4 regions of the Corynebacterium suranareeae genome follow, and region 4 is predicted to be linked to each of the others. Evidence: predicted binding sites of a transcription regulator. Region 4 holds the regulator's gene; each other region holds the start of a gene.
What was found. The regulator LexA, encoded in region 4, represses DNA repair genes until DNA is damaged. The targets are predictions, from matches to a motif close to CGAACANNTGTTCG.
Positions count from the first base shown of each region.

Region 1: the regulator LexA is predicted to act here: its motif matches at 4,353-4,366, upstream of N24_RS06230 (HNH endonuclease signature motif containing protein).
Region 2: the regulator LexA is predicted to act here: its motif matches at 1,572-1,585, upstream of N24_RS12940 (HNH endonuclease signature motif containing protein).
Region 3: the regulator LexA is predicted to act here: its motif matches at 3,838-3,851, upstream of N24_RS12720 (HNH endonuclease signature motif containing protein).

Region 1 is NZ_AP017369.1:1,294,285-1,301,786, reverse strand. Features, by position in the region: gene N24_RS06245 (DapH/DapD/GlmU-related protein) at 1-747, shown strand, start outside; gene aroP (aromatic amino acid transport protein AroP) at 790-2,202, shown strand; gene dapD (2,3,4,5-tetrahydropyridine-2,6-dicarboxylate N-succinyltransferase) at 2,231-3,124, shown strand; gene N24_RS06230 (HNH endonuclease signature motif containing protein) at 3,121-4,281, opposite strand; gene N24_RS06225 (GtrA family protein) at 4,444-5,010, opposite strand; gene dapC (succinyldiaminopimelate transaminase) at 5,079-6,182, opposite strand; gene fdxA (ferredoxin) at 6,191-6,508, opposite strand; gene N24_RS06210 (hypothetical protein) at 6,586-6,999, opposite strand; gene mshB (N-acetyl-1-D-myo-inositol-2-amino-2-deoxy-alpha-D-glucopyranoside deacetylase) at 7,007-7,502, opposite strand, start outside.
Region 2 is NZ_AP017369.1:2,791,379-2,798,880, forward strand. Features, by position in the region: gene N24_RS12930 (cytidylate kinase family protein) at 1-836, shown strand, start outside; gene N24_RS12935 (gluconokinase) at 990-1,493, shown strand; gene N24_RS12940 (HNH endonuclease signature motif containing protein) at 1,657-2,817, shown strand; gene N24_RS12945 (isochorismatase family protein) at 2,886-3,446, shown strand; gene N24_RS12950 (DUF3618 domain-containing protein) at 3,448-3,723, opposite strand; gene bcp (thioredoxin-dependent thiol peroxidase) at 3,894-4,370, shown strand; gene N24_RS12960 (TetR/AcrR family transcriptional regulator) at 4,378-5,043, shown strand; gene acpS (holo-ACP synthase AcpS) at 5,033-5,440, opposite strand; gene N24_RS12970 (MDR family MFS transporter) at 5,451-6,887, opposite strand.
Region 3 is NZ_AP017369.1:2,744,844-2,752,345, forward strand. Features, by position in the region: gene N24_RS12705 (TIGR04028 family ABC transporter substrate-binding protein) at 1-233, opposite strand, end outside; gene N24_RS12710 (FAD/NAD(P)-binding protein) at 379-2,322, shown strand; gene N24_RS12715 (aspartate aminotransferase family protein) at 2,370-3,740, shown strand; gene N24_RS12720 (HNH endonuclease signature motif containing protein) at 3,908-5,551, shown strand; gene N24_RS12725 (DedA family protein) at 5,760-6,473, shown strand; gene N24_RS12730 (SDR family oxidoreductase) at 6,486-7,196, opposite strand; gene N24_RS12735 (TetR/AcrR family transcriptional regulator) at 7,329-7,502, shown strand, end outside.
Region 4 is NZ_AP017369.1:2,162,884-2,170,385, reverse strand. Features, by position in the region: gene N24_RS10145 (1-phosphofructokinase) at 1-66, opposite strand, end outside; gene N24_RS10140 (DeoR/GlpR family DNA-binding transcription regulator) at 63-857, opposite strand; gene ptsP (phosphoenolpyruvate--protein phosphotransferase) at 1,292-2,989, shown strand; gene N24_RS10130 (carbohydrate kinase family protein) at 3,078-4,043, opposite strand; gene N24_RS10125 (DeoR/GlpR family DNA-binding transcription regulator) at 4,040-4,819, opposite strand; gene lexA (transcriptional repressor LexA) at 5,124-5,885, opposite strand; gene N24_RS16640 (hypothetical protein) at 6,190-6,612, shown strand; gene nrdR (transcriptional regulator NrdR) at 6,712-7,164, shown strand; gene hrpA (ATP-dependent RNA helicase HrpA) at 7,213-7,502, opposite strand, start outside.

The DNA.
Region 1 (7,502 bases), 870 kb from region 4:
GATCGACTGGTCGAGCAAGTTGCGGTTCGCACCATCATTCCAGATCTTGCCCAACCACCAGTCGACGCTCACGATGTTTACCTGCGTTTACATTTGCTCTCTCACCGATTAGTTCGGCCGCATGAAATGCATATGCAAAATGCCCTAGAGCTGCTGTCCAATGTTGTATGGACAAACAAGGGTCCGTGTCTGCCAGAAAACTTTGAATGGGTCCGCGGAGCTTTGCGCTCCCGAGGATTAATCCACGTGTATTGCGTAGACCGACTTCCACGCATGGTCGACTATGTTGTTCCTCCTGGTGTACGCATTTCCGAAGCAAAGCGTGTGCGTCTCGGAGCGTATCTTGCTCCTGGCACATCAGTGCTTCGTGAAGGTTTTGTATCGTTTAACTCCGGCACAATAGGTGCTGCCAAAATTGAAGGGCGCTTAAGTTCTGGAGTCGTCATCGGTGAAGGTTCTGAAATTGGATTGTCCTCCACCATCATGTCACCGAGGGATGAGAAGCGTAGGCGCCTGCAATTGACCATTGGCAAAAACTGCCACTTCGGAGTGAGCTCAGGAATCATCGGCGTCAGTCTCGGTGATAACTGCGAAATCGGAAACAACATTGTGCTAGATTCCGATACCCCCATTTGGTTTGCCGACGCAAAAGAATACCGAACCGTTAATTCAATCGAAGGCCAGTCCAATTGGTCGATTAAGCGCGAAACGGGATACCACGAGCCAGTTGCACGCCAAAAACCCTAACCTGTTTTCATAACTAGTAGCATGTGGGTTTACGGTTGAAGAATGGCTTCCACCAAAACTACTTCATCCACATCTAATGAAGGGCTGGGAACCGGACTTCGGACCCGCCACCTCACAATGATGGGACTTGGCTCCGCAATCGGTGCCGGTTTGTTCCTCGGCACTGGCGTGGGTATCCGCGCGGCAGGCCCAGCCGTGCTCGTGGCATACATCATCGCCGGCGCGATCGTTGTGCTTGTCATGCAGATGCTCGGCGAGATGGCTGCTGCACGTCCCGCTTCAGGATCATTTTCACGTTACGGCGAAGACGCCTTTGGCCACTGGGCTGGATTCTCCCTGGGTTGGCTGTATTGGTTCATGCTCATCATGGTGATGGGCGCAGAGATGACCGGTGCAGCTGCCATCATGGGTGCGTGGTTTGGTGTTGACCCCTGGATTCCTTCGTTGGTTTGTGTTGTATTTTTCGCTGTCGTCAACCTTGCAGCTGTGCGTGGCTTTGGTGAGTTTGAATACTGGTTTGCGTTCATCAAAGTTGCGGTGATCATCGCGTTTCTTATCATTGGCATCGCATTAATTTTTGGATTGCTGCCAGGCACTACTTTTGTCGGAACTTCTAACTTCATCGGTGATCATGGTTTCATGCCAAATGGACTTTCGGGAGTTGCCGCTGCTTTGCTCGCGGTGGCTTTTGCATTCGGCGGTATTGAAATTGTCACCATTGCTGCCGCAGAATCAGATAAACCTCGCGAAGCTATTTCCCTTGCTGTCCGCGCAGTTATTTGGCGAATCTCAGTGTTCTATTTGGGCTCTGTTTTGGTGATTACTTTCCTTATGCCTTTCGAGAGCATCACTGGTGCAGACACAGCTGCAGATTCACCATTTACTCAAATTTTGTCCATGGCGAATATCCCTGGCGTCGTTGGTTTTATGGAAGCAATTATCGTTCTCGCGTTGCTTTCTGCTTTCAACGCCCAAATTTATGCAACCTCACGTCTAGTGTTTTCCATGTCTAATCGACAAGATGCCCCACGAATCTTTGGAAAACTCAGCACCAGCAATGTCCCCACCAATGCTGTGCTGCTTTCCATGTTTTTCGCATTCGTATCCGTAGGTTTGCAGTACTGGAATCCAGCTGGGTTGCTTGATTTCCTTCTCAATGCCGTAGGTGGCTGCCTGCTTGTTGTTTGGGCAATGATCGCGTTATCCCAGTTGAAACTCCGCAAAGAAATCCAAGAAAACGGTGAAATTTCTACTGTGCGGATGTGGGCTCACCCTTGGCTCGGAATCCTGACCTTGGTGCTGCTGGCTGGGCTGGTGATCCTCATGCTCGGCGATGCAGGTTCACGCAACCAGGTTTACTCCGTTGCTATTGTTTATGGATTCTTAGTGCTGTTGTCTTTTGCCACAGTAAATAGTCCACTACGTGGTGGCCGCACACCATCCGACTTGAACTGATCGTGCGATAGAAATTATTCTGTAGGTCATGACTACTGCTTCCGCAACCGGAATTGCAACACTGACCTCTACTGGCGACGTCCTGGACGTGTGGTACCCAAAAATCGGGACCACCAATCAGGATGCGCTTAAAGCTCTTGAAGGCGTTGACGAAGACCGAAACGTCACCCGCAAGATCGTGACAACAACGATCGACACCGAAGCTGCTCCTGCCGATGCTTATGATGCTTGGCTGCGCCTGCACCTTCTCTCCCACCGAGTTTTCCGCCCTCACACCATCAACCTTGACGGAATTTTTGGACTTTTGAACAACGTTGTGTGGACTAACTTCGGCCCATGCGCGGTCGAAGGTTTCGCGCTGACCCGCGCCCGCCTGGCACGCCGGGGCCAAGTGACGGTTTATAGCGTCGACAAGTTTCCACGCATGGTGGATTACGTGGTTCCCTCGGGTGTGCGCATCGGTGATGCAGACCGCGTCCGACTTGGAGCGTACTTGTCAGAAGGCACCACCGTTATGCACGAGGGTTTCGTGAACTTCAACGCTGGCACGCTGGGCGCTTCCATGGTCGAAGGCCGTATCTCCGCAGGTGTCACCGTCGATGATGGCACCGACGTCGGTGGCGGCGCATCCATCATGGGTACCCTATCCGGTGGCGGGCAGCATGTTATTTCACTAGGCAAGCGCTGCCTGCTCGGCGCCAACTCCGGCTGCGGCATTCCGCTGGGCGACGATTGTATCATCGAGGCCGGCCTCTACATCACTGCAGGCACGAAAGTGCTTATCGACGGCTCCCTCGTGAAAGCCTCCTCCCTCGCTGGCTCAAACGGTCTTGTTTTCAGGCGTGACTCAGTTAGTGGTCAAGTTGTAGCAGTGCCCAACTCCAAGGTGATTGAGCTTAACTCTGAGTTGCACGCCAACTAGTCTTCTTTGTTGAGTGCGTGGTCGCGGAGGCGTTCAAACCGAGCCTGCATACGATCACGCAGCAACTGACCCCAGATCCCTCTCGGCATCTGCTTCACCAAAGGTCCCGCAGGTCTGGTGATCGCTGGGACATCCATCGGCCCGATCCACTTAATCTCCGCCATCCCATTAGCCTCAGCCTCATAGCGGTGATCGGTTTTCATATTGTGATGCCGCTGGCACAACAACTGCAGGTTCCACTCTGCTGTGGGGCCGCCCTGGTCCCACGGGATGATGTGGTCGACTTGGCACTTACTCGCAGGGACACAGCACCCTGGGAAGCGGCAATGCCCATCCCTCGCCCTGATTAGGGCTTTCATCTTCTCACTCGGGGTGTAGGACTTCTCCGTACGCTCTGCCACCTCATCCAGATCCTTGGTGCACACCAAGGTCGCATGAGCATAGGCCTTAGGATCAATATCACCATCATCAGGTGACCACAGCTGCTCAGGATGATGATGAGGGCTATAGAGATACTTAGTGATCTTCACGTCCATTTGGCTGGTGATAAACGCCATGAATGCTTCAGGTAGGTCCATCTCCTGTTCGGCAAGCTTGTTCAGTAAGTCATTGAGTAGGTGGCGGTCATGGCCGCTGATTTTGATGCGGACATAGGTGGCGTCATCGGTGGTGGTGACTTTGACGTAGTCCTCGGTCTGTGGGGTGGTGTTGGTGCTTTCTGGGTCGAGTTCTTTGATCCAGGTGGCGATACGTTTTGCCAGGGTGGAGGATTGGATCATCACTTCGCCGTTGGTGACTGGGGTTAAAGCGTCGGTGATGCGTAGGTCGAGTTCTTCCCATAGGGCAGGGTCTGCTTTGGCGACGGCGACCATGATGGAGGAAAGGTAGCGGATGCTGAGGAAGAAGTAGCGTTCTTGGATAGCACGCAAGTGTGGGAGGTTGGTCATGGCGGCCATAGCGTTGAGGCCGTTGTTGACTTCGTGGCGGGAGAAGCCGGTGATGCGGATGACTTCGGTGATAAAGGAGTCTGCGTCCATGTTGTCTGAGTCGGTGGTGAGTGTGACCCAGAGTTGGTGGGTGTCGCGGTTGATGTCGGTGGTGTAGTGGGCGTATGGGTCGTGTGGGTTGTTGTGGCTGAAGTAGATTTCTTGGATCATGATTCCCCCTGGATGTCATGTGTTCTACTGCCATGGTGCCTTATGGGGTGGACACCTACAACCTTTTTATTCGAACCTTTATTCGATTGTTAGATTTGAAGAAAACCCATATTAGAACACTGAATTGGACGCAAATCCTTGTTCTAATATGGGTCTTTTGGACTAAACCGGATCAGATTCCAGAACCACTCTTGTTTTCGGCTTCTTGAAGGTCCAGTACTTATTCACAATGAAGTTCACTGGCATGGAGACAAAGATGGAAATCACCAACGCCCAATAGAACTTAGTACGGAAGCCTGTTGAATCATCAAAGAGCTCCGACGACAAGGCAATTGGTGATGTTTCATTCATTAGCAGTGTAGCCACAACCTGGCTAGCTATAAACGCCACAAGACCAGTTGCAAGGAAGGGGAAAAAACCTTTCCACCAGGACACGATCGTTGCTGTCTTGAAGGTCCACATGCGGTTGAGCTGGTAGTTCCACGTGTTAGCCACAAGGAACGCAATGGTCATGAACACGTGATACCAACGGATGTGGAATGAGGAGCCAAGCAAGTTCATAAAAGCATCGCTTTCATGAATGCCAACGGTCCATCCAGCTATCTTCTTAGACAACGCCGCTACCGCCAGGTTAACCAGCGTTCCAGAGCCACCAACGATTCCAAACTTGATGAACTGCCTGGAAGCCCTCAAAAATCGACTACCCCAGGTTTTTTGCTTGGAATTCAAATGGCCTCTTTCAACAACGGACAAAGTTCAACAACGAACAAAATTAAACAAAATAAGCTTAGTCGTGTTTAGCCCAGGCGAGAAACAAAGGCATCGATACGTTCATCGGTCTCAGTCATGGCAACACGCACGTGTTGGGTGCCACGAGGACCGTAGAAGTCTCCTGGTGCTACCAAAATTCCCCGCTCAGCGAACCAATCTACGGTATCACGGCAAGGCTCATCGCGGGTTGCCCAGAGGTAAAGTCCAGCTTCAGAATTGTCCACACGGAAACCTGATTCCAGCAGACCACGCATCAGCTTGGCGCGCCGTTTCGCGTAAATAAGCTTCTGTCCGGCTTCTTGGTCATCATCGTTTAAAGCCGCGATCATGGCCTGCTGGATTGGGTATGGAACCATCAAGCCGAGGTTCTTTCGCACTTCGGTGAGCTCACCAATTAAAGCTGGATCACCCACAAGGTAGCCCGCACGGTAGGAAGCAAGGTTTGAGGTTTTAGACAGCGAATGAATCGCGATCAAATTGGTGTGGTCACCATCGCATACACGTGGGTCCAGAATGGAAATTGGTGGGTTTTCATCGTCCCAACCAAGACCCAGGTAGCATTCATCAGCAGCTAGGATCACGTTGTTTTCCTGAGCCCACTTCACCACCTTGCGCAAGTGCGGAATGCCCAATACTTTGCCAGTGGGGTTCGATGGTGAATTGATAAACATCATCGCTGGGATCTGCGGGCCAAGCTTGAACAATGAATCCGAGCGCATCGCAGTGCACCCTGCAGCCACCACTGCTACCTCGTACGTTGGGTAGGCAACTTCGGGGATAACCACGGTTCCGGAAATGCCCAATGCGAAAGGCAGCAGCGCGATGGCTTCCTTGGTGCCCACGACGGGGAGGAGGGAGGCGTCGACAAGCTTTGTCATGTTGTAGCGCCGCTCAAGCGCGCCCTTAATGGCTGCGCGGAGTTCCGGGGTGCCGATGGTTTGTGGGTAACCCGAAAACCCCGCTGCTTCTGCGAGCGCTATCTGAATGCTGGGCGCGACCGGATCAACCGGTGTTCCAACAGAAAGATTAACAATTCCATCCGGGTGCGACGCGGCCTTAGCTTTTGCGCCGGCGAGCGAATCCCACGGAAAATCAGGAAGAACAGAAACAAGCGGGGTACGAGAGGTCATGCGTTCGATTATGCCTGAGGAGGCAACGCAGCGATCAATGGGTGATCAAAATCTTGTGGACCAAGCTTTGCTGCACCACCTGGAGAGCCCAGATCGTCGAAAAATGCAGCGTTGGCATCGTTGTAATCGATCCACTCGTCTGGAACATCGTCTTCGTAGAAGATTGCCTCAACTGGGCAAGCAGGCTCACATGCACCACAGTCCACGCACTCATCCGGGTGGATGTACAGCGAGCGCTTACCCTCGTAGATGCAGTCAACCGGGCATTCTTCAACGCAGGCACGATCCATAACGTCAACGCAGGGCTGTGCGATTGTGTAGGTCATGGGTTTTCGTTTACTCCTGAGAACTTGAGAGGCTAATAAATATGGGGTCAAAATGGTGAAGCTGTAGGCCTATTATGCTACTTCCCCCTAACCGCAGGCCAAATTCCGCCGGAAAAACCAGCAAAAAGTAGCAGTACTGTGCGAATATTATTCGGTATTAATTGATCCCCTACAACCACGCTCCACACAAGCAACGCCATAAAGCCTGCGATCCACACCATAAGTGGCGTGAATTTTGCAAGCCAATGATCGGTCCACAGCATAGAAGTCCTGGTCAAGACCATATTGAACAAGAATGCAATGACGATTGTGTAGGGCACAGCGAGGGAAACTCCACCTGGAAAAGTAACTCTAGTGCCTAGATAAATTACCTCTAAAAGCACCGAAATGAGTGCCCCTAAACTGAGCCAAAATAGCCCACCAAACACCTCTCCCCGACCGGGATTTTGGTGAATGAAACTCTTGTTCCGAACCTGTTCAGATTCTGCCATAACTATGTCAGAACTCCAGTCCGTCGAGCACTCCCGTGGCTCCCTCTGGCAGTGGAACGCCGTGGCCTAGTTGATAGTGTTCGTGGCGCATAATGGGCTGCGCGATCAAATTCGACAGCGCCCACACTTTCACTCCTGTTTGGCTAGTGGCGGCATGCGCAGCAACTGGATTGGTACGGGATATAGATCCATCTGCAATCCAGAGTTGAGTAGCATGAGCGCGCATAGATTCAACCTTTTTGGCATATACCTCATCGCTGAGTTCAACAGCCAGATCAACAGAATCAACCGCAGCAAGCTCTCCAGCGCCCCAACCATCAGGGGTCTGAGTGATTGCCTCGAGGCCTTCGTCTAACTCCTTACGATCGCTGACAGCCCACAAAATCCTCGGGGTATCTCCGGCTGCTGCATGCGTAATCTCGTGCGCGCGAATGTGATCAGGATGCCCATACCCTCCATCTGGCCCATAGGTGATCAACAAATGCGGACGCAATTGCTCAAGC
Region 2 (7,502 bases), 630 kb from region 4:
CAGGTTTTGCCATCGTCGCGTTGATCATCATCATTGCTTACCGGCTTGATGCTGGCAGGCACGCCGAAATCATCGACGACCTCAACGAACGCCGTATGCAAAATGCCGTTGCTGGCCGCCACGGAGTAACCTCCGATCAGGTTCAAATCGCCGAAATTGGCGATGGCCGCAACACCATAATCCGCCCCATTCATGAGGATCACCCACCAATCATCACTGTGTTTGGACAGCGTGGTTCAGGTGCATCAGATATCGCACCAATGATTGCCAAGCGACTGGGCGTTACGTATATCAATCAAGTATTTAGCTCAGACACTCTCGCGCAGGTAGATAAGAAGGCGCTGATCTCTGACAGCAGTTTCAACCGTTGGCTACGCACGGTCTCCTACGGTTCTACCCAAGATGCAGATATGGCTGCAGCGTCCAACCTGGCGGCGAACTCCGCGCTGGCAAGAAAGAACACCGCAGAAGTACTTGAAGCTGTCGCTGATGGTGGCGTGATGCTGGGCCGAAATGGCGCCCTAGTCTTAGGGCCGGTCGTTGGAACCCTGCACGTTAAATTCATTGCGCCTTTGAACAAGCGCATTGAACGCGTCATGTACAAAACTGGGCTCTCTGAATCCGCTGCCGCTGAGCAGTGCGCGTTGGAAGACCGACTGCGTCAAGAGATGTCCTACGCGCTGTATCAGTGGAATCCTAGCCGTGATGAGGACTATGACCTCGTGATCAATACCGGGTCAATGACCTACGAGCAGATCGTTGATTTAGTCGCTGAGACCTACGCCCGGAAGTATCCGCTCCAGGCCAGAATCATTCCAAACGACAAGAATGTTTAATCCCTAAAGTCCCCGTGATGTGATCATTTACACCACGGGGACTGTGCTTTAGATCTTACAAAATCACCCACAAAAGGTTATGATAGTACCAATAAGTTTTGTGGTGATTTCCTGCACCGTGCAGTCGAGATACCACCAGAGAAAGGATCAGACATGTCAGCAGCCGAAGGCCTGCACATTGTCGTCATGGGCGTTTCCGGTTGCGGCAAATCCTCAGTAGGCGAAGCCCTTGCCGCAGAGCTTGGAATCGAATACAAAGACGGCGACGAGCTTCACCCCCAGGAAAACATCGACAAAATGGCCTCCGGCCAAGCGCTTGACGACGACGACCGCGCATGGTGGCTAGTCCAGGTTGGCAAGTGGCTCCGCGACCGACCCAATGGCGTCATTGCGTGTTCCGCACTCAAGCGCTCCTACCGCGACCTACTGCGCACCAAGTGCCCAGGCACCATTTTTGTCCATCTCCACGGCGACTACGATCTCCTTCTTTCCCGAATGAAGGCGCGCGAAGATCACTTCATGCCATCCACCTTGCTGGATTCCCAATTTGCCACTCTCGAACCATTGGAAAGCGATGAAGATGGCAAAGTCTTCGACGTTGTCCACAGCATCGAAGAGCTAGCTGCAGCATCAGCTGAATGGATCCGCAACAAGTAAAACCCTAAAGCCCATATTAGAACAGGGATTTGCGTCCAATTCAGTGTTCTAATATGGTTTTTCTTCAAATCTAACAATCGAATAACTGTTCGAACAAAAAGGTTGTAGGTGTCCACCCCATAAGGCACCATGGCAGTAGAACACATGACATCCAGGGGGAATCATGATCCAAGAAATCTACTTCAGCCACAACAACCCACACGACCCATACGCCCACTACACCACCGACATCAACCGCGACACCCACCAACTCTGGGTCACACTCACCACCGACTCAGACAACATGGACGCAGACTCCTTTATCACCGAAGTCATCCGCATCACCGGCTTCTCCCGCCACGAAGTCAACAACGGCCTTAACGCTATGGCCGCCATGACCAACCTCCCACACTTGCGTGCTATCCAAGAACGCTACTTCTTCCTCAGCATCCGCTACCTTTCCTCCATCATGGTCGCCGTCGCCAAAGCAGACCCTACCCTATGGGAAGAACTCGACCTACGCATCACCGACGCTTTAACCCCAGTCACCAACGGCGAAGTCATGATCCAATCCTCCACACTGGCAAAACGTATTGCCACCTGGATCAAAGAACTCGACCCAGACCACGCCAACACCACCCCACAGACTGAGGACTACGTCAAAGTCACCACCACCGATGACGCCACCTATGTCCGCATCAAAATCAGCGGCCATGACCGCCACCTACTCAATGACTTACTGAACAAGCTTGCCGAGCAAGACGTGGATCTGCCTGAAGCATTCATGGCGTTTATCACCAGCCAAACGGACGTGAAGATCACCAAGTATCTCTATAGCCCTCATCATCATCCTGAGCAGCTGTGGTCCCCAGATGACGGTGATATTGATCCTGAGGCCTATGCTCATGCGACCTTGGTGTGCACTAAGGATCTGGATGAGGTGGCAGAGCGCACGGAGAAGTCCTACACCCCGAGTGAGAAGATGAAAGCCCTAATCAGGGCGAGGGATGGGCATTGCCGCTTCCCAGGGTGCTGTGTACCAGCCAGTAAGTGCCAAGTCGACCACATCATCCCGTGGGATCAAGGTGGCCCCACAGCAGAGTGGAACCTGCAGTTGTTGTGCCAGCGGCATCACAATATGAAAACCGATCACCGCTATGAAGCTGAGGCTAATGGGATGGCCGAGATTAAGTGGATCGGGCCGATGGATGTCCCAGCGATCACCAGACCTGCGGGACCTTTGGTGAAAGAGATGCCGAGAGGGATCTGGGGCCAGTTGCTGCGTGATCGTATGCAGGCAAGGTTTGAACGCCTCCGCGACCACGCACTCAACAAAGAAGACTAGAGGCCCGGGATTGTCCAAAGCTAGACTTTAGGGAGCAACATGCACTCATTCCACGAAAGGGTCCCAACATGGCACGCGCTCTGATTCTGGTTGATGTTCAAAAAGATTTCTGCCCTGGTGGCAGCCTAGCCACAGAACGAGGCGATGAAGTAGCCGGAAAAATCGGTGCGTACCAGCTCTCTCACGGGGCTGAATACGATGTCGTCGTGGTTACCCAAGATTGGCACATCGACCCAGGTGAGCACTTCTCTGAAACCCCGGACTTTAAAAACTCCTGGCCGATTCACTGCGTTGCAGATTCCGCTGGCGCAGCGATGCATGAGCGCATCCACACTGACAGCATCGATGAATACTTCCGCAAAGGCCACTACACCGCTGCCTATTCCGGATTTGAAGGCACTGCGGCGGGAGAAGAACTACTTCTAGGTCCGTGGTTGAAAAACAAAGATGTGACAGACCTAGATATCGTAGGTATTGCAACGGATCATTGCGTACGCGCCACTGCCCTGGATGCTTTGAAAGAAGGTTTCAAGGTACGCATTCTTACATCGATGTGCTCGGCAGTGGACTTTAATGCCGGGGACCGCGCGTTAGAAGAACTACATGAGGCTGGGGCGGTCCTGGTTTAACCTAGCGCTCGGAAAGCAGGCGCTGGATTTCCTTCAGATCGTTGGCCTTTTTGCGGCCGCGCACAATGCTGAAAACAACTGCGCCGACAACTACTGCAGCTACTCCCAGAAGTACCTTTTGGACATTAGGTTCCTGAAGCTTTTCGGTTGCCTGGTTCTTAGCATCATCGACCAAGTTGGCTGGCTTGCTGCGGTCCGCTAGCTCGTCGAGGGTGGAAGCCAACTGACGGCGGGTGCGCTCAATATCGCGCTGGATGTCTTCAATGTTGCGTGCCACTGGGCTACTCCTGATTGGTGTATCTGTGATCATCTAAAAATTAACGCGTCATGAAAACCCGTTACTGGGAGTCCATATTACTGAACACTTGCCCGCAAGGTGCACCAGTCCCCAAAATCACCCTATATGCAAGGTATCTACATCCTAAGCCACCGGCTATTGTTGAATACATGACTGAAGCGAAACGCCTTGACGTTGGAGATACCCCACCCGCATTTTCCCTACCGAATGATTCGGGTTCGACCACCTCACTTAGTGATTTCGCCGGAAAACAAGTTCTGGTGTACTTCTACCCCAAAGCCAACACGCCAGGTTGCACCAAGGAAGCATGCGATTTCCGTGATTCTTTGAGCAGCCTTAATGATTTAGACATCGCAGTTGTTGGCATTTCGCCGGATCCGGTGGACAAGCTCGTGAAGTTCCGTGAGGACCATGACTTAAACTTCCCTCTTCTATCCGATGAGGACAAGTCTGTGATGACTGCGTGGGGTGCGTTTGGTGAGAAAAAGAATTACGGCAAAATTGTTCAGGGTGTAATTCGTTCCACATTCCTCATCAATGCTGATGGCACCGTTGGTTTAGCCAAGTACAATGTTCGTGCAACTGGACACGTTGAGCGCATCGTCCGAGAGATCACTGCAGCATAAGAATTTTATGACATCCGAAAAGGACTCCGAGCACATGGAAGTAGCGGGCACTGAAATTTTAATGCCCCGCCGCCGTCCTGCACAGCAGCGCAGTCGTGAAAGATTCAATCGAATCCTCACCGCTGCGCGTTCAGTGCTGGTCGATTTAGGCTTTGAGTCCTTTACTTTCGATGAAGTCGCTAAGCGTGCTGAGGTTCCGATCGGCACGCTGTATCAGTTTTTTGCCAATAAGTATGTGCTTATCTGCGAGCTTGACCGCGTGGATAATGCGGAAGCTGTCGCAGAGTTAAAGAAATTTTCCGATCAAGTTCCTGCGTTGCAGTGGCCAGATATCCTCGATGAGTTCATTGAGCACTTGGCAAGATTATGGCGCGATGATCCATCTCGGCGGGCCGTGTGGCATGCCATCCAGTCGACTCCCGCCACGCGCGCAACAGCTGCCGCCACGGAAAAGGAGATGCTGGAAATAATCGCGGAAGTGATGCGCCCGCTTGCTCGTGGAGCAGGTTATGAGGAGCGCATGTCACTTGCTGGACTGCTGGTTCATACCGTGAGTTCCCTGCTCAACTATGCCGTGCGTGATGTAAACACCTCCGAAGAAGCGTTTGAAAGCATCGTTGAAGAAATCAAAAGAATGCTGATTTCTTATCTCTTCTCTGTGGCTACTGGCTAGTCAACACGCACGTCGCCACGGCATAGTCGCCGTCGTGGCTGATGCTCAAACTGGTGGAAAATTCCCCAATGGATTCCCGCACAACCTGCGCGAGGCCGGGGGCTAATTCTATGGCGACCCGCCCCCACGCGTCGGCGCGCACTTCGATGTCGCGCCACACCACGGCTTCTTCCGCGATCACGGGCGGCTGCCCATAAATGGCCTGTGACCAGGCCTTAATAAAAGATTCTTTTGCCGCCCAGCGCCCTGCCAAATGCTCGGCGTAGCGGCTTCCCTCGCGTTCATTTGCTTTTCGACGCTCCCCTGCGGAAAACACCTCCACGAAAGAACTTCCCGGCTGTGCAAGCTGCTCTGCGAACGCCGAAATGTGAACGAGGTCTGTTCCGATGCTGATCATGCGATCAAGCTTAGCGGGCTGGCCTTTTAATGAAGAAGCTCACAATCAGTGCAAAAACCGCGAGGCACGCTGAGGCAAAGAATGCTGAATTGGCGCCGTTGGCGAGGGCGGTTTGTTGGGTGGCGCCGTCGATAAGCATGTTTTTGCTGACGGTGGAATAAACCGCAATCATAACCGCGGTGCCTGCAGCGCCGGCGAGCTGTTGGAGGGTGTTGAGGATCGCGGAGCCGTGGCCGTAGAGGTTGTCGGGGACGGAGGCGAGCGCGACTGTCATCAGTGGAGTGAACAGCAGCGCAAGGCCGATGGAGAACACGATGTGTACGCCGATGATGAACCACACGTTGGCGAACTCATCGACGGTGGACAGTGCAAACAGGGAGATCACAACGAGTGACATACCGCCGATCACGAGTCCGCGCGGTCCGTGGCGATCATAAATCCGACCCACAAATGGCGACAGCACACCTTCCAAAAGTCCACCCGGCAACAGCACTAGACCTGCCACCAAAGCGGTGACCATCAACGATCCCTGCAGGTAGAGCGGCAGCGTATTCATCACACCGAGCAGTGCGCCGAACAGTGTCAAAAGCACGATCAGCGGGACGGTGTACTCGCGGATTGCCAAAGGCCGCAGATCCAACAGCGCCTTATCCTCCAAGGAATTCTGACGCCACACAAACGCAACCAGCGCGATGATGCCGACAGCCAACACGATCAACGCATTTTTGCCGCCTTCCAAAATGTCGCCAATGGAACTTAAACCATAGACAAGGCCACCGAACGCCACAGCGGAAATCAGGAAGGAAATAACATCCAAAGGAGTCTTTTTAGGCTCGTTAATGTTGGTCAAACGCAGCGCACCGATCAGAGCTGCCACAAACACCAACGGAACCATCACCCAGAAAATAGCGTGCCACGAGGAAAAATTAAGCACCAAACCAGCAACACTTGGCCCAAGCGCAGGACCAACAGCCATAACCACTGCAATCAAACCCATGACAGCACCGCGACGCTCTGGAGGTACCACGGTCATCGCAACCGTCATCAGCAGCGGCATGATCACAGCAGTACCAATCGCCTGAGCAACGCGGGCTGCCAACATAATCGCAAAAGTAGGTGCCAACGCAGCGGTCACTGTACCGATCAGGAAGATCACCGTGGCGAAAATAAACACACTACGAGTAGTAAAGCGTTCCAACATCCAACCAGTAGCTGGAAGTACCACTGCCATGGTCAGCATAAAACCGGTAAGCAGCCACTGCGCAGTATTAGCCTCAATATCAAAATCTGCCATGATCGACGGCAACGCGACTGCCAGTGTGGTTTCATTCAACATCATGACAAAAGCTGTAAAAACTAATACAGCCAAAATGATGACAACATTTCTCGGGATCCCAACCGATTCTGGGGTGGGATTACTGGAGGTGGGGTTGCTGGAGGAAGACAAGGCTCCAGCTCCTTTCTCGAATTAAAGGGCGCTATCGCGAGGTAAATGCATACCGCCCCGGTTCCTGCGACGTGCAGAAAACGGGGGCGGATAGTTGCTTAGCAAACTCTAGCAACAATTAGCGTATGCGCATGTTCTTGTGTGTGATTTCACTGGTAGGAGCGTTTGTGAGGTTTTGTGGGGTTAGGAAACCTTAGCGTGATCCAAGAATATGGATCTATTGCATTAATGAAGCTTTGAAACTCGAAGATTCAAATACGGAAAGAATAATTATCAAGCAGCGGGATGAACGGCCAGGACCTCTCCCCGGCCGGTTTAGCAAGGCACAATACCAAAAGAGAACAAAACGAGAATGCTGCAGAAGTGGCCACTTCAGATCATCATTCCTACCCCCAAATGAGATCAATGAGCTCAGTAAGACCGGTTGCAATTGTCACTACAATTCCGAGTCCAAAAGCCCTTGATCCTACCGAGTTATTGTTATGAATAGTTGGATCGAATCCTACATTCAAGGAACTATAAATATCACCAGTAATACTAATTATCCTAAAGAACTCACTTGACTTGTCACTTTTGTTAAGTGCCAGCACGCTAACCACAACAAAGTAACTTAAT
Region 3 (7,502 bases), 580 kb from region 4:
TTGGGATAAAAACCTGCTGATGGTGGATAAAGGGTGCGGAAGAACTGTGGTTCCAGGTAGGTGAGGGTGTTGTCCTCACCTTGTGCTGGTTGGGCAGTGCATCCAGTAAGCATGGCTAAACCGGCCAGTGTGGCGGCTGCTGCGGTGAGCAACCGGCGGGTTTTCAAGCGTGGTGTGTTCTCGCGTGGTTTGTTCTCGGGAGAGCCGAGACCGTGCCTGTGCTTTTTAAACACTAGGCTTACCTCCAGTGAATATTTAAGTTACTTTACGTGTCAGCTAATTTATGCCCCAGAACTTAACACACTTTTAGACTAAGCGGTACATTGGTTTAGACTAATCTGTCTAAATCGCACCAATAATCACTACGCAGGAGTTTTTGTGAGCACGAACGATAAGCAAGTGGCCATCATCGGCGTAGGCCCCAGGGGCATTTCAGTATTGGAAAGGATTTCAGCAGCTCTCAATACTGTTTCAAGGCCACAACAGGGGCTTACCATTCACCTTGTCGAAGACTCTCAAATGGGCGCGGGCAACGTGTGGCGCACCGATCAAACCAGGACACTGTGTATGAATACGCTCGCTGGTGCGGTGACATTATTCACAGAGCCAGGCTCAACTGTTAGTGCCCCTGTTGTGGAAGGACCACTGCAGTTTGATTGGATCCGACTTCTTCGTGGGGATGAAGATCTAAGCGGCATCCCGGAAAAAGCGATTGAACTGTTTCGAACCTATCCCCCGGCAGCATCTGTAGCTGAGGATTTTAAAGAAGAATTAGCAGCTACTGTTATCCAGTCCAACCCTTCACGTGCTTTGTATGGAGCATATTTACGCTGGGCATTTGATGTTGCATTGCAGTTGTTGCCTGACTGGGTTCAGGTGGAACAGCACCATGCGCGTGCGATTGGTATTCGTGAAGACGGCGACCGCGATGTTATTACCTTAGATAATTCAGAAATGATTTCTGCCGATTCCACGGTGTTGGCGGTCGGTTGGCAAACTCCTGCTTTTAACGCTGAGGAACAATCCATCCTCGCAGCTTTAGAAGAGCACCCTGATCTGGCCTGGGTGAAGCCTGGAAACCCGGTGGAACAAGATGCCAGCCTTATTCCTGCTGGTGAGCAGGTACTTGTGCGTGGTTTAGGCATGGGCTTTTTTGACATCATGGCGCTGACCACAATTAATCGCGGGGGCATTTTCCACGAGGATCCCACCACGCGATCAGGTCTGCGCTATGAGGCTTCCGGTCAAGAACCGCACTTTGTGATTTCCTCCGGACGCGGCTACCCTTACCTGCCCAAATCTGATTACAAATCACTGCCCCCTGGCGCGAAACTAGCGCGTCTTAAGGCTGTGATCTCGGCAATTACTGCACAAAATCGCGGTGTCGCATCCATCAACTACGATACTGAGGTGTGGCCAGCAGTTGCTCGCGACGCCTACGAAGCCTATTACGAAACCCTCAACCGCGTTAGCCCAGAATCGATTCGCACGAGTCTGGATAAAATTGTGGAAGTAATTGATGAGGTGGACGTCGATAAGCTTCCTAAAGCACTCGCTGCGCACACTGATGACGTCTTTAACCTGCATGATTGGGAATTTCCGCTTGCGGGAATTAATGAAAGCGTCGAGGCACTGACCGCGCGCATCGCAGACGGCATGGCGCGCGATATTCGCCATGCCGTCGCGGCGTGGGACAGCCCGCTCAAATCGGCACTCTGGTCCATTTCAGCGTCGCGCAAACCCAGCTCCATCCTGGGCGCGGAAGGCCGCCTCACCTTCGAATCGCGCCGCAACCGCTTCGCTGCCGTCATGGCGATCGGCCAAATGGTCGGCTCCGGACCACCGCTTTTCCGCACCCGCGAACTTCTAGCGCTTGTCGACGCCGGCCTCGCTCACTTCGCCGGCGCCCGCCCCCGGCTCAGCGTTAGCGACGGGAAATGGCAAATCATCTCGCCCACCACCGGCGATACGCCGCTTCAGGCACGAGTGCTTGTCGACGCCTGGATGCACAACCCCGACGTACGTCGCAGCGCCGACCCGCTGGCACTCTCACTAGAAGACGCAGATCGGGTGCGACCATTCAACGACTATTCCATCGACGGCACAGCAGCGCCCACCGGCTCCCCTGAAGTTGATCCCGCCACCCGCCTGCTGGTTCACCCCAATGGAAATCTTGATCCACGCGTCCATCTGATTGGTATCCCCACGTATGGACAACTGCCTGATACCACCATTTCCCCCATGCCTGGAACCAACCCACTCATGCTGCAAGAAACGGACAAAACAGCCGTTCACGTGCTAAAGCAGATCGGGTTGATCTAGGGTGAGGCGAGGAAATAATCTTTTTTATATTTTTGGAGTGAATTGATTTGGCACTAACCGGCTATACCAATATTGATGGCGATTTCGTTGAATTTGGCTCTGCGCAGGCTAAGGAAGAAGAAAAACGGGCATACGATCAAGACCGAGCACACGTTTTCCACTCCTGGTCCGCGCAAGACAAAATCAACCCCAAAGTCTGGGCGGCAGCCGAAGGATCCACGCTCTATGACTTCGATGGCAATGCGTTTGTCGATATGGGATCCCAACTTGTCTCAGCTAACTTAGGCCACAACAATCCACGTCTCGTTGAAGCAATCCAGCGTCAAGCAGCACGATTAACCAACATCAACCCGGCTTTCGGCAACGATGTGCGCTCTGAAGTAGCAGCTCAGATTATTGAGATGACGCGTGGCGATTTCTCCCACGTATTCTTCACCAACGGTGGTGCCGACGCCATCGAGCATTCCATCCGCATGGCGCGCCTACACACCGGACGCAACAAAGTACTTTCCGCATACCGCAGCTACCACGGCGCAACCGGATCCGCCATGATGCTCACCGGCGAACACCGCCGCCTAGGCAACCCCACCACCGACCCAGATATCTACCACTTCTGGGCCCCATTCCTGCACCACTCAGCATTCTTCGCCACCTCGGAAGTAGAAGAATGCGAGCGTGCACTTAAGCACCTAGAAGATGTCATCGCGTTTGAAGGTGCTGGCATGATCGCAGCGATCGTGCTGGAACCCGTCGTTGGATCCTCTGGAATTATCGTGCCACCAGCAGGCTACCTCAACGGTGTACGCGACTTGTGCGACAAACATGGCATCTTGTTTATCGCCGACGAAGTCATGGTTGGATTTGGCCGCACCGGAAAGCTCTTTGCCTACGAACACGCCGGTGAAGATTTCCAACCAGACATGATTACCTTCGCCAAAGGTGTTAACGCAGGTTACGCCCCACTTGGTGGCGTGATCATGACCAAGGGCATCCGCGACACCTTCGGATCCCAGGCCTACTCTGGCGGACTAACCTACTCTGGCCATCCACTCGCCGTTGCTCCTGCCAAAGCCGCGTTGGAGATTTACGCAGAAGGTGAAGTCATTCCTCGAGTAGCAAGACTTGGCTCTGAAGTAATTGAGCCTCGCCTGCGCGAACTGACAAATAGTCTTGGTGTAGTTGCTGATGTTCGCGGTATCGGATTCTTCTGGGCAGTAGAATTCGACGCCGATGCAGACACTGTGGCCGCTGGTGCTGCTGCATTTAAGGAACACGGTGTGTGGCCAATGATTTCCGGTAACCGCTTCCACATTGCACCACCGCTGACCACAACAGAAGAAGAATTGACTGCGCTCCTAGATGCTGTTGAAGCCGCAGCTAAAGCTATCGATCGAACCTTAGCGGGAGCATTGTTCTAAGTTTTTTGCTGGAAGCACCTGTCTTTGATGTGAAGGACAGGTGCTTTTTGGGCGGTTTCCAGTGTTTGAACAAGTGTTTGCATATCACCCTTGCATTCGAACACATGGGCGGGTAGGGTAGGTGATAACAACAAAACGGGGACCCACAGGGAAAGAAGGGGGACACCATGAGCATCAGCACCCACGTCAACGCAATCACCACCGCACTACACGCCATCGATAATCACCTGGCAGCACTACTAGACGCTGACGGTGTCACCCTCGAGCACTACACACCCCTCGAGCCAGACCTTGTAACACTCGAACACGCCATCAACCACCACGCCACCATCGCCGCCCAAACCACAGCACTAGCAGAACGCACCAACGCCGCCCACACCATCGGCTCTACCCACCTCATCGACTACCTCACCACCACCTTCGGCCTATCAAAAAAAGGCGCCCACCACCGCATCACCCTCGCCCACACCCTCTACCCCACCACAGGAAAAACCAGCAGTGACAACGGTGGCAGTGAAAGCAGCTCAGGAGACAACGGCGACTCGGGTGATTCAGGTGATTCCGGGGATTCCGGTGGTGATGACCCCGACCCAGAACCCAACCCAGGGAACACCGGTACAGGCAATGACACTGATGGCAATGACCAGCCCGATGGCGGCTCAGGTGGCTCAGGTACGTCACGTGGCAAGTCGCAGATCAGCGCGGAAAAACACGCCATCATCACCGAAGAACTCACCCACCTCAACCCAAACACCACACCCAGCTACGACCAACTGCGCCACCAAGCACTCACCCACGCCATCTGGCGCACCCCAGAAGACCTACGCACCTGGCTACGCAACCAAATACGCACAGCTAATAACGCCCACCCCGATCCCATCACCGCGATGAGCAAACGCTACCTGGCATTTAGTAAACCCGATGCCAACAACATGGTCCGCATCAGCGGCCTGATCCCTGCTACCACCGCAGCACTAATCGCAGCGAACACCGCACCCTTAACCAAACGCGGCAACCTGGTCGATACCCCACCCGCAGATGATACCCGCAGCCGTGGACAACGCCATGCTGACGCACTGCACCACATCATGGAGATCTACAACCAAGGCATTGTCACCCCAGCACGCGGTGGCACAGCCAGCATCATCATCTCCATGACCACCGATGACATCAACGACATCAACACCACCGACCCCACCAACAGTAATGGTGGTAGCAGCCCACTGAACAAGCTGTACCCCACCAACACCGGGTACTCGTTGAATCTGGCAGAGATCATGAATCTGATCGCTGCGAAATACGACTTCGCTGTGCTGCTTGATGGACCAACCGGGCAAGCGTTGAATGTTAACCGGATGCAACGCTCAGCGAATCTCATGCAGCGAATTGCGTTGTTCGCCTCAGAGTTAGTGTGTAGTGCCCCGCATTGTGATCGCCCGCAGTTAGAGTGCGAGGTTCATCATCTTGACCCGTGGGTTAAAGGTGGGTTGACCAACCTGGTGAACTTAACCCAGCAGTGTTATAACCATCATCCCCGTATTGATGATTCACGCAGTGGGGTCAATGGGAAAGGCTATATGGACCGCGATCCTGATACAGGTCGGGCAGCGCATTATCCTGCGGATGGTTCAGGTCCGGTGTGTAACCGCTCTGCTGCATCAGATAGTTCAGGTGGTGCGTGGGCGAGACGTAAACACCACGGCCAACCACCACACCACCAACCACCACACCACCAACCACCGCCGAACCCGCCTGATCCACCAGGACCACCGGAAGATGTGTCTAGTCCTGCTGTCGATACCCTGTTTTAGCCTGTGCCTGTTACCAGCCGCTGTAGTGTGCCTGGTACCGGGCACACACCCCTGCCCACAGCCCAAGGCACCAGACCCCAGCCACCAACAACCCAGACGTCGACAAGCAAGCCCCTCATGTGGCTCCGACCCTGAATAAACCCCTATTTTTCTAAAAGTCACACTTTGCCATGTAGAAATTCAGCCGATCAAGAGTATTCTGTCGACCATGGTTTTTACTCTCGCGGACTCCGTCTCCCAGGTTGCGCTCGGCCCAGCCTGGCTAGACCCCATGGAGCTTCTTTCCGGCTCCGGCCCATTCGGTGGCTTCATCCTGCCGGCAATGCTCGCCATTGTCTTTATCGAATCAGGTCTACTCTTCCCGCTGCTCCCCGGCGACTCCCTGCTCTTTACTGGTGGCCTGCTGGCTAATCAGGCTGACCCTTTTGCCCCGCTGTGGCTGGTGTTGGTTCTATGCCCAATCGCTGCGATTCTGGGTGATCAGGTCGGCTACTGGATTGGTCATAAATTCCACCCGAGGCTGGTCAATCGTCCTGATGGTCGGATTTTCAAGCAGGAATACCTCAAGCAAACTGAGGAGTTCTTTGAAAAGCACGGCCCCGTGACCATTATTTTGTGCCGTTTCGTGCCGATCGTGCGCACCTACGCGCCGCTGGTCGCTGGCATGGCGGGTATGCGTTACCGCACGTTCATCATCTACAACATCATCGGTGGTATTTTGTGGGGTTCCGGTGTGGTTGCGTTGGGTGCAGCGCTGGGCCAGTTCGACTTTGTTCGGAACAACATTGATCTGATCTTCTTGCTGATTGTCTTTGTTTCGATCGTTCCTGGTTTGGTCGGCATGGCCCGCAAGCTGGCTGATGGCCGCAAGCAGTCCGCAGCTTCTGAACCGTCTGAAACTGTCGCGGCCCCTAAGAATTAATCTTTTAGGTTCTTAGTCTTTTCGGTCCGCCAGCTCGATCCGTGGTCGCACGTCCACGTTGGTGATCTGAGTTGTTTCGCCAGCGTCAATCACAAATCTGATTGCGTTGGCGATTTCTTTTGGCTCAATGTAGATCTCAGGTCGGAAGTCAGTTCCTTGCGAATCCATAAGTCCTCGCAGCATGGGGGTGTCGGTGGGGCCGGGGCTCACGGTGCTGACTCGGATGCCGTTGTTGGCTTCTTCTTTGCGGAAGGCGTCGGCAAGCCCGCGCAGTGCGTGTTTGCTGGCCGCATAAATGGTGTTGCCGGGGTGGGGGCCGTTGCCGGCGCCGGAGTTAATGTAAATCACGCAGCCAGATGCCGCGCGAAGTGCGGGCAGAAGTTGGCGGCTCAGCTCGGCTGGGACGATGACGTTGAGGTCCAGGTGCGCGTGCCACTCAGCCACACTGCCCGCCTCCACGGTCGTATCACGGGCCACCGCCGCAGCATGCACCAGCGTATCCACGCGGTCAAGGTTTTTTAGCTTGTCGACGCCTCCCTTCTCCAACACATCCGTCACGATGTCAGACTCCACCGCTTCTACTCCGTCGATCTCCGCCAGTGTGGCTAGGTGCTCCGGATTTCGTCCCACTGCGTAGACAATATGATCGCGCACGAGGTCTTTGACGATCTCAATTCCCATGCCTCCGGTCGCTCCAGTAACCACTGCAATCCTGTTTTTCATCCTCAACCTTTCGTATGAATTTTCAATGTAAAACCCATAATAGATATTTTGAATAAGGGTTTTAGTTGACATGTCTAGTATTTCACTGAAAACGCTGGTTGTATTGCATAAAAAAGCGTAATCTCAATTAACATGCCTAGTGAAAATATGAAACCAGCCACAACGCCTAATCTATCCTCTAAATCAACCGGTCGTAGGCCAGGTCGCCCCACCCAAAGAATCCTGTCCGTCGAATCCATTGTGGAACGCACCCTCCAAATTGCGGGCCGCGAAGGATTCGGTGCTGTAACCATGAACCGCCTTGCC
Region 4 (7,502 bases):
GGAAAGCTCTTCACCAAGAGCCAACGTGGAATCAATACTCGGATTTGGGGTGAATGTGATGATCATGGGGTTACCACCTGAAAGTTGTGGTCGGGCAAAACTGGAAAATCTAACATGTTGTCGTCGGTGACAAGCGCATCAAATTCAGCCAAGGTAGCAAAACGATGTTTCAACCGATGCTGTTGTTGATCATGGTGTGATCTCGGGCTGAGAACAGCAACGGTAAAAGCAGCATTTTTGATCATGGCTTGTTTGATGGGAATGGTCTCTGGGCAAAAGGTGCACAATCCGGTATCGGATTGAATTGCATCGACTTCCACAAAGGCGATATCAGCACGCAATTGGGAAATCATATCCACCGCAGTAGGACCAATGATGGACGAACTCTTGCCATGCACTTGTCCGTTCAAAATCACAGCAGCTGCGGCATCTGTACTGGACAGGGCAATGACCGCGCCGGGAGAACTAGTTACTACAGTCCACCGAGCATCCTCTGGAGGATCTCCCACCACCGTGGCAATGGCTAAGCACGCTAACCCAGAATCGAGAAAAATACTGCGTGCCGTAGGTGGAATAAGAGAAACTGCCACTTCAGCGAGTTCGAGCATCTGTGGCTCTGGCGGCAATCCTTCGACCAAAGCTGGTTTAAGCAAAGGGGGAGAAGTACCCATCGGCTCTGGGACGATTGCACCACCGTGCACCCTTTGTAAAAGCCCTAAAGACTCCATGATTCGAAGATCACGCCTGACAGTTTCAGTAGTGACCTGAAAATGCTCGGCTAGATCTCCAACAGACACAGCCCCAGTGGGTGCCAGCAGAGCAACAATTGCTTGCTGCCTTTCCGTTTGGCTGACCATGTGCACCTCGTTAAATTTCAGTGTTTTAGGAATGTTGGACCTGTTGTTGAACCTGTGAAAAGAAATTCCACTGCGAAAACTGGTTTTTGACCTGTGTTGTTTTGGTTCCGTTTGTGGGGGAACCGTATGAAATTTTTAAAAAGCCTGGTTAAACTGCAAAATTTCACCTAGTTACTGAGAAAAACCACACGATGTGGCGTGAATCACTAGGATGGGGAAGAGATTGGATCTCGTTAAAATTACCGCCACAAGCTGGAGTAACTTTAGTTTGTGATCATGGTCTCAACCTTTGAAATATGATGATCGTTTAACACCACGCTATGTTGATATGTGTCTGTTTGTCAATAACCAAATGTTTGAATAGTTGCACAACTGTTGATTTTGTGGTGATCTTGAGGAAATTAACTCAAATATTGTGAAGATGGGTGACTACTGTGGATGATGTGAATCATGACACTGTTTTGAAGGGCACCGGCGTTGTCGGTGGAGTCCGTTATGCAAGTGCGGTGTGGATTACTCCACGACCCGAACTGCCCCAAGCAGGCGAAGTAATCGCCGAAGATAAGCGCGAAGCAGAACAAGAGCGTTTCGATGTTGCAGCAGGCACGGTTTCTTCCCGCCTGCTTGAACGCTCCGAAGCTGCAGAAGGCCCAGCAGCAGAAGTTCTTAAAGCAACCTCCGGCATGGTCAATGACCGAGGCTGGCGCAAAGCTGTAAGCAAGGGCATCAAGGGTGGACACCCAGCCGAGTACGCGGTTGTTGCTGCCACCACCAAATTCATTTCCATGTTTGAAGCCGCAGGTGGCTTGATCGCAGAGCGCACCACAGACCTTCGTGATATCCGCGACCGCGTCATCGCAGAGCTACGTGGCGATGAAGAGCCAGGTCTTCCTGATGTATCCGGCCAGGTAATCCTATTCGCCGATGACCTCTCCCCAGCGGATACCGCAGCACTTGATACAGATCTCTTTGTGGGACTTGTCACAGAACTTGGTGGCCCAACAAGCCACACCGCCATCATTGCCCGCCAACTCAACGTTCCTTGCATCGTTGCTACCGGCGCTGGCATCAAGGACATCAAGTCCGGGGAAAAAGTGCTTATCGACGGCAGCCTCGGCACCATTGACCGCAACGCCGACGAAGCTGAGGCCACCAAGCTCGTGGCAGAGTCCTTAGAACAAGCAGCCCGCATTGCGGAGTGGGAAGGCCCAGCGGAAACCAAAGACGGACACCGCGTTCAACTTCTTGCCAATGTTCAAGATGGCAACTCTGCACAGCAGGCAGCCAAGACGGAAGCAGAAGGCATTGGCCTTTTCCGCACCGAGCTGTGCTTCCTATCAGCAACTGAAGAGCCAACCGTAGATGAGCAAGCAGCAGTCTACTCGAAGGTGCTGGAAGCATTCCCTGAATCAAAGGTCGTTGTTCGATCACTTGATGCAGGTTCCGATAAGCCAGTGCCATTTGCCTCAATGGCAGATGAAATGAACCCAGCGCTAGGCGTTCGTGGACTTCGCATTGCACGTGGCCACGTTGATCTACTCACCCGCCAACTTGATGCAATTGCCAAAGCAAGTAACGACCTTGGCCGTGGCGATGAAGCCCCCACGTGGGTCATGGCTCCTATGGTTGCCACCGCCTATGAAGCCAAGTGGTTTGCAGACCTTTGCCGCGAACGCGGACTGATCGCCGGTGCGATGATCGAAGTTCCTGCCGCATCACTTATGGCGGATAAGATCATGCCACACCTAGATTTCGTCTCCATTGGTACCAATGACTTGACCCAATACACCATGGCAGCCGATCGTATGTCTCCAGAATTGGCCTACCTGACCGATCCATGGCAGCCAGCAGTTTTGCGCCTGATCAAGCACACCTGCGATGAGGGTGCGCGCTTTGATACCCCAGTCGGAGTTTGTGGTGAGGCAGCAGCAGATCCACTGCTTGCCACCGTACTGACTGGTCTCGGTGTGAATTCACTTTCTGCAGCTTCCACTGCTCTTGCAGCAGTGGGTGCGCAGTTGGCGGAAGTCACACTGGAAACCTGCAAGAAGGCAGCAGAAGCAGCACTTGACGCCGAAGGCGCAACCGAAGCTCGCGCAGCTGTGCGTGAAGTTATCGAAGCCGCTAGCTAATGTGAGCCTAAACAAGGCGTGAAAAACTGCCTCGGACTCTTTCGTTTACGTTGAGTCCGAGGCAGTTTTCCGTGTACATGGGGTTTCCTTAAGACAATTGCTTAATCACCACATGTTCCGTGCGAAGCTTATCTGGGGTAGGGATGTAGTTATCCCATTCACTACCCTCTGCATTCGCATACGCAACAGCGTTAATGAGACTTTCTGTCGTGGTCTTACCGCCATTGGAAGCTGCGAGGAAACCTGCCGTAAACGATTCCCGCCAATTCACACCCTGCTTTCCTGGTGTGCTGTCGTAGCTAGCTAAAAGTGAAGTAGAGGCAGAAACATACAATGATTCAGTACGTTTGTTGGTAACCAATACTTCAACGACGCCCCTGTCAATCAACGCTCTTGCAGCCTCGACGGCAGGGGAGAGATCACCCTCAGCCCAAGGGGATCGCAATGCCTTAGCTTCCAATCCGGTAGCTTTTTCAATTTCTTCCGCCGCAACAATAAGTGCATCTGGTGATGTTGCAGCTAATTGGCGGATAACAGCACGCAACGCAGCCCCAGTAGCAGCAATAGCGACTTTGACGTGAGGATGATAAAGACGAAGAGATCTCACCACATCAACAAACCAGGCAGCCGGAGCAATGGAAGGAAGATTGCCGCCGAGCAAAACCCACGCAGCATCCTCAGCGCGGCGAACCACTAGATCCCGAAGGATTGCCAACTGAGAAACATCCAGCGGCATCGGTGAATCTTTAAATTTGGTTTCATTTCCATCCCCATCCCGCATGGTGATATGCATCGGGATAGGACCAGCCACGGGGATAATCTCATGCGGCAAACCAGCAAAAGTTACCAATCGCATATAGTGCGAAATCTCCGGAGCAGGGAACACCGCAAATGTTTCATTGCCACCATAAAACAATGTGGCGGCTACACCTGTGCCAAATCCACCAGCAACAGTAGAGACTTGCTTAATCTTATTTGCTTCGCCAATTTCGATTTCACCGTTGAGCTCATTAGTACTCAACAGGTATGGACTAGCCGTGACAGTAAGAATCATTCTGCAATCACAACTTCAATGTCACGATCACGCAACTGCTCAACAAAACTTGCAGGTGCACCGGAATCTGTCACCACTACGTCAATATCACTAATGGCACCAAAGCTCACGAGGTAGTCGGTGCCCATCTTTGTGGAGTCACACAACACCACAACATTATTTGCGTTGGTAATCATTGCTGACTTCATTGCTGCTTCTTGGGAATCAGCCGTAGACAACCCATGATCTAGAGTCAATGCATTGGTACCGATAAACACCACATCAGCACGCATCAACGCTAGAGTGCGCAATGCAGTATCACCAACAACTGCCTGCGTGATTGCTCGAACACTGCCGCCTAGTAGCTGAACATCGTCTAGTCCTGCATTGGCCAAATTCAATGCGATTGGTAAACAGTTAGTCACAATCGACCATTGCTTTGCACTGGGATGTTCTGAAATAAGATCTGCTAGAGCAGTGACAGTTGTACCGGCGTCAAGGAACAGTCCTCCATGCTCGGCTGGTAAGAACTGCATTGCTGCCTTTGCGATCGAATACTTCGCCGAAGATGCAGACCTGAAACGGGTATCCAAACTTAACTCTGTAGTTTGGAAGGATTGAGTGGCAACAGCTCCACCGTGTACGCGGTGGACAATTCCTTCGCGATCCAAGACCGCCAAATCGCGCCGGATGGTTTCAGCGGTGACATCGAAGCGGCCGGCTAATTCTGTGACATTTACACGTCCCTCTACTGCCGTCAATGACGCAATCTGACGACGGCGCTCCTCTGCGTACATGCCACTCCTTAAAGCAAAAAGCCTATTTACTAAATATGTCCGAATTTCTAACCTATTGTCTCACTGAACAACGCGCAAAAGCCTCATTTGGTTGCAAGTGGAGGTGTGAAATCGGTAAACAATCAAAAAATCGGGCAGGATTTTTTCAAAATCTGACGACAAAACTCCGAAAACCCACAGGTAAAGTCACTTTTTAGATTAAGAAAAACTTATTTGCCCGATTACCCCCGAATGTGGCTAAATAACAGAAATCCCGCCTCGTGATGTGAGAACACATCTCAAGGCGGGATGGCTAAAAGCTGATCTATAGCTTGCGCATCACGGAAACAACCTTGCCCATGATTTCTGCGTTTTCAGCAGGAATCGGCGCAAAAGTATCATTATGTGGCAACAGCCAGACACCAGAGGAATCCTTATGGAACTCCTTCACGGTAGCTTCACCGTCAATCATGGCCGCTACAAACTCGCCCTGCTCTGCTACTGGTTGAGAGCGAACAACAACCCAGTCACCGGTAAGGATGCCCGCATCTCGCATGGACTCACCGACTACTTGGAGCATGAACAGTTCACCATCTCCAACGATCTCGGCTGGAAGTGGGTAGTACTCTTCAATGTTTTGCTCAGCCATGATCGGGCTTCCGGCAGCAATCTTTCCAACGACTGGAATGAAGGCAGTCTGTCCCGACAACTCAGGATCTGGGGAAGTGCTTTGGTTTTGCTTGTTTTTGTTAGCAGCACTTGCTTTAGGGCCACGGCCTTCAGTTTCTGGAAGATGACGAACATCTACAGCACGTGGTTTATTGGGATCCCTGCGAAGAAATCCCTTCTTTTCCAACTCTTTAAGCTGGTAAGCAACAGACGATGTGGACTGGAGTCCTGCTGCATCACCGATTTCTCGAATGCTTGGTGGATAACCTCTTAGAACCACAGCATCTCGGATTACTTCTAAAATTCTGCGCTGCCTGTCAGATAGGCCAGCTGGGTCTGGTTTGCCATTTGGCAACGTCTTGGCAGTACGGCTACCACGACTGCCTCGCGCTCCTGCTGGCTTCTTTTCGATTGCCATCTCCCTTTTCCCTTTCTTTTGCACACCTGGGGTGACGCCTAAAACTTCGGCTACGTTCACCGCATTGCGATGAAGCTGAGCTATTCGAACCTTTGTCAGTTTCTCTAATTTCTAACCATACATGTTTTCCTGCGGAAATGGTACGAGTGTTCGACGATTTTCACCCAACTCTAGACAAATGTTCGAATGGGGTGCTATAAATCGAACATGGGAAATCACTCGAACATGTGAACGGTATGAGTGTTCGAAGGTGTCCTGGTCGAGCGTTATGATGTGGGCAAGAAAATACGGTTGGAGAGTTGAGATGACTATTTATGCTGCTAACGGGCTGGAATCGGGTGCACGACGTCAGGGGGTTGTGGTGCCATCTGCTGCGGTTTGGATGCAAGAAGTGCCGTCTGTAGAGCGAGTTAAGAAACGTCATGTTCGAACGATTGACTGTTCGAATAGTGATAGGTTCTGTCGCCCCGAAAGTCTTCGAATTCTGCCACATGGGCGGAAAAATTATCCAATATCACAGCAACATCTACGTGAGCACTTTACAGGTTCTACGCAGAACCATAATCCTCACGCGCGTTCGATTAAAGAATCACTAAAGCAATGGGCAGGTGGTGGGTTATTTGGGCTCGTAATTTTTGCAGGGATTGTGCTGTCCCAGTCAGGCGAGGAAGAAGCAACGCAGACTTTCTATGAAACACAAGTAGTCGGAGTCAGCCTGGACCGATAATCCAAAACGACGCGCTGCTGGCATAAACTAATGGACTAACCGCCAGTTCACTTCAAGGATTAAATGGAAATGCCTGAAGTGAAAGATGAGGAGCCATAAGTGTATTGCCCATTTTGCCAACATGATCATTCCAAAGTTATCGACTCACGTGTGATCGATGCTGGAAGCTCGATTCGTAGACGTCGAGAGTGCAGCGAATGCCAAGGGCGGTTTACCACGATCGAAAAAGCTGTGCTCCTGGTGGTTAAAAGGAATGGCGTTACAGAACCCTTTAGTAGGGAGAAAGTTGTCACTGGTGTTCGGCGAGCTTGCCAGGGGCGAGACGTATCAGATGATGCCCTTAAGCGGCTTGCGCAACAAGTGGAAGAAGCCGTACGTAGCAGCGGAAGCTCCCAAGTTCGAGCAAACGATATTGGACTAGCAATCCTTGACCCACTTAGAGAACTAGATGAAGTAGCGTATCTTCGCTTCGCATCTGTATATAAATCATTTGAAAGCGCAGATGATTTCGAAAAAGAGATCCGACTTATGCGTCGCAGAGGGAGAGACTAGCCAAGGTGCCGAACTTGGCTAGCTCACCGTCACCGTTGGGGTCAATTTTTACCGAAGCTTTGCAATCGCTTTTTGGATCCTTTGTGGTGACACAGGCCGGGGAGTTCCCAGACGCTGTGCAAACAGGCTCACCCTCAACTCTTGGATTTGCCAGGCAACATCTTTTGCTTCCTTCGTGTGTGCCCGCTGAGCGGGAAGCTTCTTAAGCTGCTTTTCTAGTTGCTCCTCAACGAAATTCACTTCATCTTGGCGGTCGGCGTCCCGATCAGGGTTTTGATTCATTTCTTCCAAACGGATCAAGAGGGCATGAAGGTAGCGTGGCAAGTGCTGCAACCGAC